Cohaesibacter sp. ES.047: one gene and its partner. The main gene of each other region encodes a partner of the protein of the gene in region 2 in a complex. Links are inferred from orthologs where the notes say so. Each region holds a gene or a part of one and is shown on either strand. Other genes may lie near its edges.

The links.
Region 1: the proteins of CPH65_RS10450 (region 2) and dnaN are in contact, whole or in part, in a cryo-EM structure (PDB 8GIZ), measured with the Escherichia coli proteins. The link is inferred for Cohaesibacter sp. ES.047 from one-to-one orthologs.

The regions. Positions count from the first base shown.
Region 1 is NZ_LT907844.1:598,508-602,302, reverse strand. What follows is about bases 1-2,896. They hold dnaN (DNA polymerase III subunit beta), read right to left. Parts: upstream 2,060-2,896; coding sequence 941-2,059; downstream 1-940. Other genes in these bases: dnaA (chromosomal replication initiator protein DnaA), read right to left, coding at 2,274-2,896; recF (DNA replication/repair protein RecF), read right to left, coding at 1-897. In the rest of the region: more of dnaA, read right to left, coding at 2,897-3,749. UniProt on the Escherichia coli protein: Confers DNA tethering and processivity to DNA polymerases and other proteins. Acts as a clamp, forming a ring around DNA (a reaction catalyzed by the clamp-loading complex) which diffuses in an ATP-independent manner freely and bidirectionally along dsDNA.
Region 2 is NZ_LT907844.1:2,288,875-2,293,553, forward strand. What follows is about bases 1,078-3,957. They hold CPH65_RS10450 (DNA polymerase III subunit gamma/tau), read left to right. Parts: upstream 1,078-1,467; coding sequence 1,468-3,447; downstream 3,448-3,957. Other genes in these bases: CPH65_RS10440 (HIT family protein), read right to left, coding at 1,078-1,103; CPH65_RS10455 (YbaB/EbfC family nucleoid-associated protein), read left to right, coding at 3,565-3,888; CPH65_RS10460 (LysE family translocator), read left to right, coding at 3,920-3,957. Also shown: nudC (NAD(+) diphosphatase), read right to left, coding at 1-544; more of CPH65_RS10440, read right to left, coding at 696-1,077; more of CPH65_RS10460, read left to right, coding at 3,958-4,537; recombination mediator RecR, read left to right, coding at 4,581-4,679. UniProt on the Escherichia coli protein: Part of the beta sliding clamp loading complex, which hydrolyzes ATP to load the beta clamp onto primed DNA to form the DNA replication pre-initiation complex.

The sequences.
Region 1 (3,795 bases), 1.7 Mb from region 2 along the record:
CGCCAGGATGCCGCGATAATGCTCTTCGCTCTCGATCGCCGGGCGCGAAAAAGCCTCGGCTTCCAGAATGCCTTCAAGCCCCACCAGAGCATTGGGAAAGGCCGATGACCCTTCGTTTGCATGCAGCAAATCAAGAGATCGGTTCAGGAGCGAAACCAATTCGGCCCTTGCGGTCGCGATGGCTGAGCCATATTCGGCCATCTGGGCCTCAATGCCATCAAGCCAAACCGTCTCGTGCGGGGCCTCTTCGAGCAGCCGATTGCGCTGGCGCATCGCTTTCTCGAACGCATTGACGCGGCTGCCATGGGTCTTGTCGATGGCCAGCACCATCCGGTCGAGCCACTTACGCCGCTCGGACGCTGCGCCCGTAAAATGGCTGTCCATCTGAGGGGTGAGCCAGATCACCGAAACATGGTCGCCAAGGCCTTCCGCCGATTTGCTCGGAGCGCCATTGATCCGGATGCGCCGTTGCATGGAGCCATCCGGGCTCGGTTGCAGGCCGGTTCCCAGTTTTGTCGGGCCAAAGGGCGTATCGATGGCAACGGAGACCGCCCAGCTGCCTGACGCCCCCTCGCGGGCGATGTCCGGATAGGCGACACGCCGGAGCCCGCGGCCCGGTGACAGAAAGGAAATGGCCTCAAGCAAATTGGTCTTGCCCGATCCGTTGGCTCCGGTCAGGACGACATGCCGACCAGTAAGGGCCAGCGACAGGGTGGGATAGTTGCGATAGTCGGTCAGGCTGACAGATCGAACCGAAACCCTGTCGACAGGCGCATCGTCCTGCGTCAGAAAGGCGGCGGCTGAAGGCGTATCTGTCATGCGTGCGAACCAGTCCCTGTCTGTTGCCTGCCTTGTGCGGCTTTGAGTCAAAAAGGGCATTTCCGAAGAAATGCCCATGGAAACGCTCCATCTGATCGTGATGTCGTCGGAGCGGATCCGATCACACGCGCATCGGCATCAGCACATAGAGCGTGTCATTGTCACCATAGTCCTGAATGAGGGTCGGCGAGCCGGAATCAGCCAGTCGGAATTGCGCGCTGTCGCTTTCCAGCTGGTTGGTGATGTCCAGCAGGTAACGGGCATTGAAGCCGATTTCCATCGGTTCGGAATCATACTCCACTGCCAGCTCGTCGGTTGCCGTGCCCGAATCGGGGTTGGAAACAGAGAGCACCAGACGGCCAGACTCGACACTCAGCTTGACCGCGCGGCCCCGTTCGTTGGACACGGTCGCCACACGATCAACCGCTTGGGCAAACAGGGCATTCTCGACCTTCATGGCCTTGTCGTTGCCTTTTGGGATGACCTTTTCATAGTCCGGGAAGGTGCCGTCGATCAGTTTGGACGTCAGCACGACCGGCCCGATCGTCAGGCGGATTTTGGATTCGGATAGCTCGACCGCAATGTTTGCTTCGGGGTCTTCAATCAGCTTCTGGACTTCCGAAACGGTCTTGCGCGGCACGATCACGCCGGGCATGCCAGCAGCCCCTGCCGGAGCGGGCAATTGAGCTTGTGCCAGACGGTGACCGTCCGTGGCCACAGCGCGCAACAGCTGGGTGCCGTCGACCTCAATGCTGTGCACATAGATGCCGTTGAGATAATAGCGCGTTTCCTCTGTCGAGATCGCGAACTGCGTGTGATCGATGAGTCGCTTGAGATCAAGCGCCTTGATCGTGAAGGTGTGGCTGAACTCTCCGGCCGTGATGTCGGGGAAGTCCGTTACCGGCAGGATCTGCAAGGTGAAATGCGACCGACCGGCGCTGATGGCAAGGGACGTCTGATCTTCGTTCGTCTCAAGAGTCACTTCCGAGCCGTCGGGCAATTTGCGAACGATGTCATAGAGCATGTGAGCCGGGACGGTGGTTGCGCCCCCTACTTCAACCATGGCCGGCGCTGTTTCCAGCACTTCCAGATCGAGGTCGGTTGCCTTGAAGACCAGATCTCCCCCTTCGGCTCTGAGGAGCACGTTGGAGAGGATCGGAATGGTATTCCGTCTCTCTACCACCCGATGGACATGGTTCAGCGACTTCAAAAGGGTTGCCCGCTCGAGAGTGACTTTCATATCCCTAAATTCCCTACTTCATTACAATCAATACGCGTTCCCGAACCAGATACCGGCAAGTGCGGGGACGCAACTTTGAACCGAATGGCCGGATATGGCAAGGGGATCGGCTCAATTACTGAGCCGATCCCCTCAAATTTCTCGCACTTATCAGCGCTATTTTTCGGTGCAGTCTCAAGGGATGCCTGAGGGCTGCTGCTGATGTGCCGATTTGCTACTCGGCGATGTTCCGCTTCAGCATCTCGATTTCCTGCTGCAGGGTATTGTCAGATCCTGCGAGCTCCTCGATCTTGCGCACGGCATGCAGAACCGTCGTGTGGTCGCGACCGCCAAACCGCCGACCGATTTCCGGCAGGGAGCGTGGCGTCAGCATCTTGGACAGATACATCGCGATCTGGCGCGGACGCACGATCGTGCGGGTCCGGCGAGAAGACAACAGGTCAGAGCGTGACACATTGTAATGCTTGGAAACAACGCGCTGGATATCCTCGATACGGATGCGGCGCGGCTCTTTCGAGCGGATCAGATCCTTCAGTGCCTGCTCGGCCATCTCCACCGAAATCGGAGCGCCGGTCAGTTGATTGTGTGCCATCAGGCGGTTGAAAGCACCATCAAGATCCCGTCCATTCGAGCGGATGATGCCGGCCACATGGTCAAGCACCAGCTCGGGAATGGCCAGATTCGGATCCCGGCGCGACGCCTGCTGGGCACGATCCGTGAGGATCGAGCGCCGCAGTTCCTTCTCAAGGGGCTGCAATTCGCTGACCAGACCACCGGCCAGACGCGAACGGACGCGTTCATCGAGGCTTTCCAGCTCGACCGGCGGGCGATCAGCCGCAACCACCACCTGACGGGCGCCGTCGATGAGGCTGTTGAGCGTGTGGCAGAATTCCTGCTGGATCGACTTGCCCTGCAGGAACTGCAGATCGTCGATCAGGAGAATATCGATGTCGCGCAATGTGTCCTTGAAGTCGAGAGCCGACTGGCTCTTGAGCGCCTGAACGAACGAATACATGAAGCGTTCAGCCGTCAGATAAAGCACCTTGGCCGACGGATTGGACTTTTTGGCTTCCCAAGCGATGGCCTGCAAAAGGTGTGTCTTGCCCAGACCGACAGACGCATGGATGAACAGCGGGTTAAAAGAAACCGGCTGGCCTGGCTGAGCCATGGCGACCTGTTTTGCTGCCGCATGTGCGAGGGTGTTGGACTGGCCCACAACGAAGGTTTCGAAGGTCAGACGCGGATCGAGCGGCGAGCCGCCCATATGATCATGATCGGAACTCATGGAGCTGCTGGCCTGCTGACGGGCAAAAGCACTTGAATGCTCGCCACCGTCCAGAGCCGGAGCCTGAGTTTTGGCCTGCGCAGGCTTGGGACGAACGGCGCCGCGCACGAACAAATCGATTCGGCGCACCTGCTCGCATTCCTCGCGCCAGAGCGACATCAGCAGTTCGCCATAATGAGACTGGATCCAGGATTTCAGAAACCGGGTCGAAACCGACAGGATAACCAGTCCGTTCTGTTCGTCTTCCAATTCAACGCTTGCGAACCAGCTTGAAAAGACATCTTCTCCGAGCTCTGCCTGCAACCGCTGTCTAACACGATCCCATTCTTCTTTGCCCACTTTCACCGAAGGCTCCTCTTGTCGGGAGGCAGCCTTAGGAAAAGCTTGATGAGCAGCCGCACCCATCTCCATATCAACATTTTCCTTTGTGGCCGTCTGCTGTGTTTTCATT
Region 2 (4,679 bases):
ACGAACAGCTCGGACAATCCCGCCGCGCACCGGAGAGGGCCACCTGTGTCAGGGCTCCGCATTTCGAGCAGTAGCGCTGCGTGTCGTGCCAATGGAGCAAGCTGGTTGCCTGCGCCACAGCGCCCACCTGATCCGGGGGCAAAAGAGCCTTGAGCCCCACGTCGCGCACGGTTCCAGCGCAATAACCAGCCTTCTCGTCAAGCGCCTGACCTGCCTCGCCCTTGAGGCGTGTTGCGAGCCTTGGGGCGTTATCCTCATCCGGATCGGTGCCAAGCAGGATGACGCTGTCCATGTCTCCCCCCAACCGTTCCACACTGGCCAAACAGAACAACGGATCAAGCCTGTCGTCACGCTGGCGCATCACGACTTGATCGCCATCGAACAGATAGAAGCGCGCACCCGGTGCTGCCATCATGCGTTCAAGAGTGGTTTCGTCCCGTGCTTCGGTGTCGCGATCAAGGCGGTTGTGCGCATATCCAAGACCTTCAAAGGTCGGCAGCGTGTGCGAAAAGGCAAAGAAGTCGTCATTGGAAAGGCTAGCCATTGGATCCGGACCATTCATTCTTTAATAGCGGGCTGTGAAAGCGGGGATCAACCCTGAGAACCGGGAGGAGAAAACAGGGCAGGGGGATGATATGGCTCTCTTTTACGCGCCCTTCAGCGTCTTATGCAAGGGATCTGTCTTTTGCAAACCGTCAGAGCAGCGCGGCTCTGAGCGTTTCGATCATTTTCTCCGCGTCCTGGTCAGAGTAGGGGCGGGCTGGCAATTTGCCCCAGATCGGGCCGGGCCATGCGCCGTCGCCTTCATTGCGAGCGATCACATGCACATGGAGCTGACGGACCTGATTGCCCAGTTGCGCCACATTGAGTTTGTCGCAGCCAGTGGCCTGTTGCAGCGCTTGGGATACCTGCCGAATCTCGTCCATGAGCAAGTGTTGCTCGCCACGGGCCAGATCAATCAGTTCCACAAGACTGCTTCGCTGGGGCACCATCAGCAGCCAGACGAAATTGGCATCGTTCATCAGCCGCACGCTACACAGCTCAAGCTCGGCCAGTGGCAGACTGTCGCCTTCGAGTTGGGGATCAAGTGTGAATTGGGCCATTGTGTCTCTCCAAGGTTCTGCGGCTTTTTCATCACGATTGCGCTCTGCCTCTTGCATTCGCTTGCAACAAATGACATATGAACCAGTGGAAGGTTGGCAATGGACGTTCCCCTCGCCAATCGGGTCAGGTCCGGAAGGAAGCAGCCCTAACGAGTTACAGAGCGGGTCATCTGTTCAGCCTTCCACTTTCTCCACAAAATCTGTTCGATCCGGTATCCTGCAAGACGGGCGCTTGATGCACCCTTTCCGCCCGGTGCCTTGCTGTCAACAGGCAGCATCTCACTGCGACAAGAAAGGTGACGTGTCGTTGTCTCCTCTGCTATGGATGGAGCTTACGGTCACAATGGTGAACAAGGACTTCTCGATGGACGGTCAGGATCTTCAATCCCACGCAGGATATCGTGTGCTGGCGCGCAAATATCGCCCGGCAGGCTTTGAAGACATGGTCGGCCAGACGCCGATGATTCGCACCCTGACCAATGCATTCGCCACTGGCAGGATTGCTCAGGCCTACATGTTGACCGGTGTGCGCGGCGTCGGCAAGACCACAACAGCTCGCATCCTCGCCCGCGCTCTCAATTATGAAATTCCCGGTGAGATCGACGAACCGACCATTAATATGGATCGCATCGGCACCCATTGTCAGGCCATCATGGAAGGCCGCCATGTCGACATCATGGAGATGGACGCGGCGTCCCACACATCGATCAACGACATTCGCGAGATCATCGAGGCGGCCCGCTACAAACCGGTGAGCGCCCGCTACAAGGTCTATATCATCGATGAGGTGCACATGCTCTCGACTGCCGCTTTCAATGGTCTGCTGAAGACCCTTGAAGAGCCGCCCGAGCATGTGAAGTTCATTTTCGCAACGACCGAAATCCGCAAGGTCCCCGTCACGGTCCTGTCGCGCTGTCAGCGCTTTGACTTGCGCCGCATTGATGCCGCTGACATGGCAGGCTACATGCGCAAGATCTGTGACAAGGAACAGGTCGATATCGAGGACGATGCGCTGCAGATGATCGCCCGCGCAGGCGAGGGATCGGTGCGCGATTCTCTGTCCCTTCTTGATCAGGCGATTTCCCACGGCGCGGGCAAGATTACCACCGAGACAACCCGCCAGATGCTGGGGCTCGCTGACCGGGCGCGGATCATTGATCTGTTTGAGGCCGTGATGAAAGGCGATATAGCCACCGCACTTGAGGAGTTGAAAGCGCAATATGACATCGGGGCCGATCCAGCGGTCGTGCTCTCGGATCTGGCCGATTTCGTTCATCTCGTCACCCGCCTGAAGCTCACGCCCGACGCCCAGTCGGATGCAGCGGCAACCGAAGCTGAAAAGAGCCGGGGCCGCGATTTTTCCGGTCAGCTGTCTGTTCGGGTGCTATCGCGTGCCTGGCAGATGATCCTCAAGGGGCTGTCGGAGGTGCAGACATCGCCGCGACCTCTGGCGTCGGCAGAAATGGTGCTGGTCCGCCTTGCCTATGTCGCGGACCTTCCCACCCCGGACGAGGCCCTGCGCCATCTGACCAATCGCGATTATCGCCCGCCGATGCCAACGGGCGCGGGCGCCGGTCCATCAGTGCCGCCTGACGCCACCACACCGCCTCCCGATGCCCAAAGCTCTGCGGTGGCAGACCCCCATGAGACGCCTTCAAGCAACAATGGCCCGACGGCCATGCGGGCAACAAGCGGGCGCTCCACACCGGTCTCGACGCCCGATCAGGCTCCCGCTGCGACCTTGGGACAGGCTGAGCCTGTCAAAACTGAAAAGGCAGACCTTCGGCTGGTCGCCAGCAACAGCGAAGCCGACGTCGCCAAACGAAAGCCGACCGGGGATGACGCGCAACCACGCGAATCCTCGCTCAGACCAGTCATCACCCGCTTTGAACAGATCGTCGCAATCGCCAAGAAGAATCGCGATATTGCGCTGCAATTGATACTGGAATCCGCCGTACGCCCGATCAGTATGGAGCAGGGCCGACTTGTCATCGCCTATGACGGCTTTGACAGCGAAGCCTTTCAGTCGAAGCTCTCTCGCAAGCTTGGTGACTGGACCGGCGAACGCTGGATCGTCGAACTTGCAGGTGAGGGCGGCGGCGCGACGATTTCCGAACGCAAGGAAGAACGGGAACGACAGGCCCGCGAAGAGGCCGATCAGCATCCGCTCGTCGAAGCTGTGCGCGACATGTTCCCCGGCTCCAAGATTGTTGATGTTCGCTTCCATCGCGATTTCGAGGAAGAATTCCTCGAAGTGGCCGCGGAAGAGCTCAACGAACAGGAAGACGATCTCCCCATCCTGCTTGCAGATGATGATGACTTCGGGATCGATGAGGATTTGTAGCTTGAACCGGAGCAATCCGGTCTCATATACAGTCCAGTCACAATCAATAGAGTAGCACAGACTGTCCGCTTCGGCTCACACTGGCCGGAAAAGACAGGATCAACAAGGGAAGCGATCATCATGGACATGATGAAGATGATGAAGAAGGCCAAGGAAATGCAGGCCAAAATGGCCGAGATGCAGGAACAGGTGGCCGAAATGGAAGCGACCGGCGTGGCCGGTGGAGACACGGTCAAGATCACCCTGTCTGGCAAGGGTGTGATGAAGACGCTCTCCATTGATCCGTCTTTGATCAATCCCGACGATGCTGAAATCCTTGAGGATCTCATTATCGCCGCGCACAACGACGCCAAGTCCAAGGTCGAAGCTGCGATGCAGGAAAAGATGCAGGATATGGCTGGCGAACTCGGCCTGCCAGCAGGCATGAACCTGCCGTTCTAGGCATCCCGCCCGATGCAAGCGAGTTGATCCGATGACCCTGTCCTCCCTGTTGCTTTATGCCGGGACGCTGTTTCTGGTTGCCAGTGTCCCCGGCCCGAGCATCACTGCACTGGTGGCCCGCGTTCTGAGCCGCGGCTCGCGCGACGTGCTGCCTTTCGTCGTTGCCATGTGGCTGGGGGAAGCGATCTGGCTATCGCTGGCCATCGGGGGACTTTCTATCGTGGCGTCGGCCTTTGCCTCGGTCTTTGTCGTCATCAAATGGCTTGGCTGCGCCTATCTGGTTTATCTGGCCTACACGATGTGGACCACCCGCCAAGATGATGAGACCGAGCAGGGCCTTCCAAACCGCTCGTCAGGTGTCGGCATGTTTCTGGCCGGGTTTGCGGTGACCATGGGCAACCCCAAGATCATGCTCTTTTACGCAGCGCTGCTGCCGACGTTGATCGATCTGGGGTCTGTGACGGCGATTGGCTGGTTCGAGCTGCTGATCACCATGGTGATCACGTTGGCAACGGTCGATCTGGGCTGGGTTTTCTTTGCCAGCAAGGCCCGTCGCCTGTTGCACAGCCCGCGCGCGGTGCGCATTGCCAATCGGGCAGGTGCCGTTGCCATGGCAGGTGCAGCTGCGGCGATTGTCAGCAAAACCTGAAGGGTTGGTCGCCCGCTAGGGGGACCGCAGCAAGAGGTGTGGAATGGCCAATCACATGGCAGGACCTGAAATTGAAAGCCTGATTAAGTTGCTGGCACGCCTGCCGGGGCTGGGGCCGAGATCCGCGCGCCGCGCGGCTCTG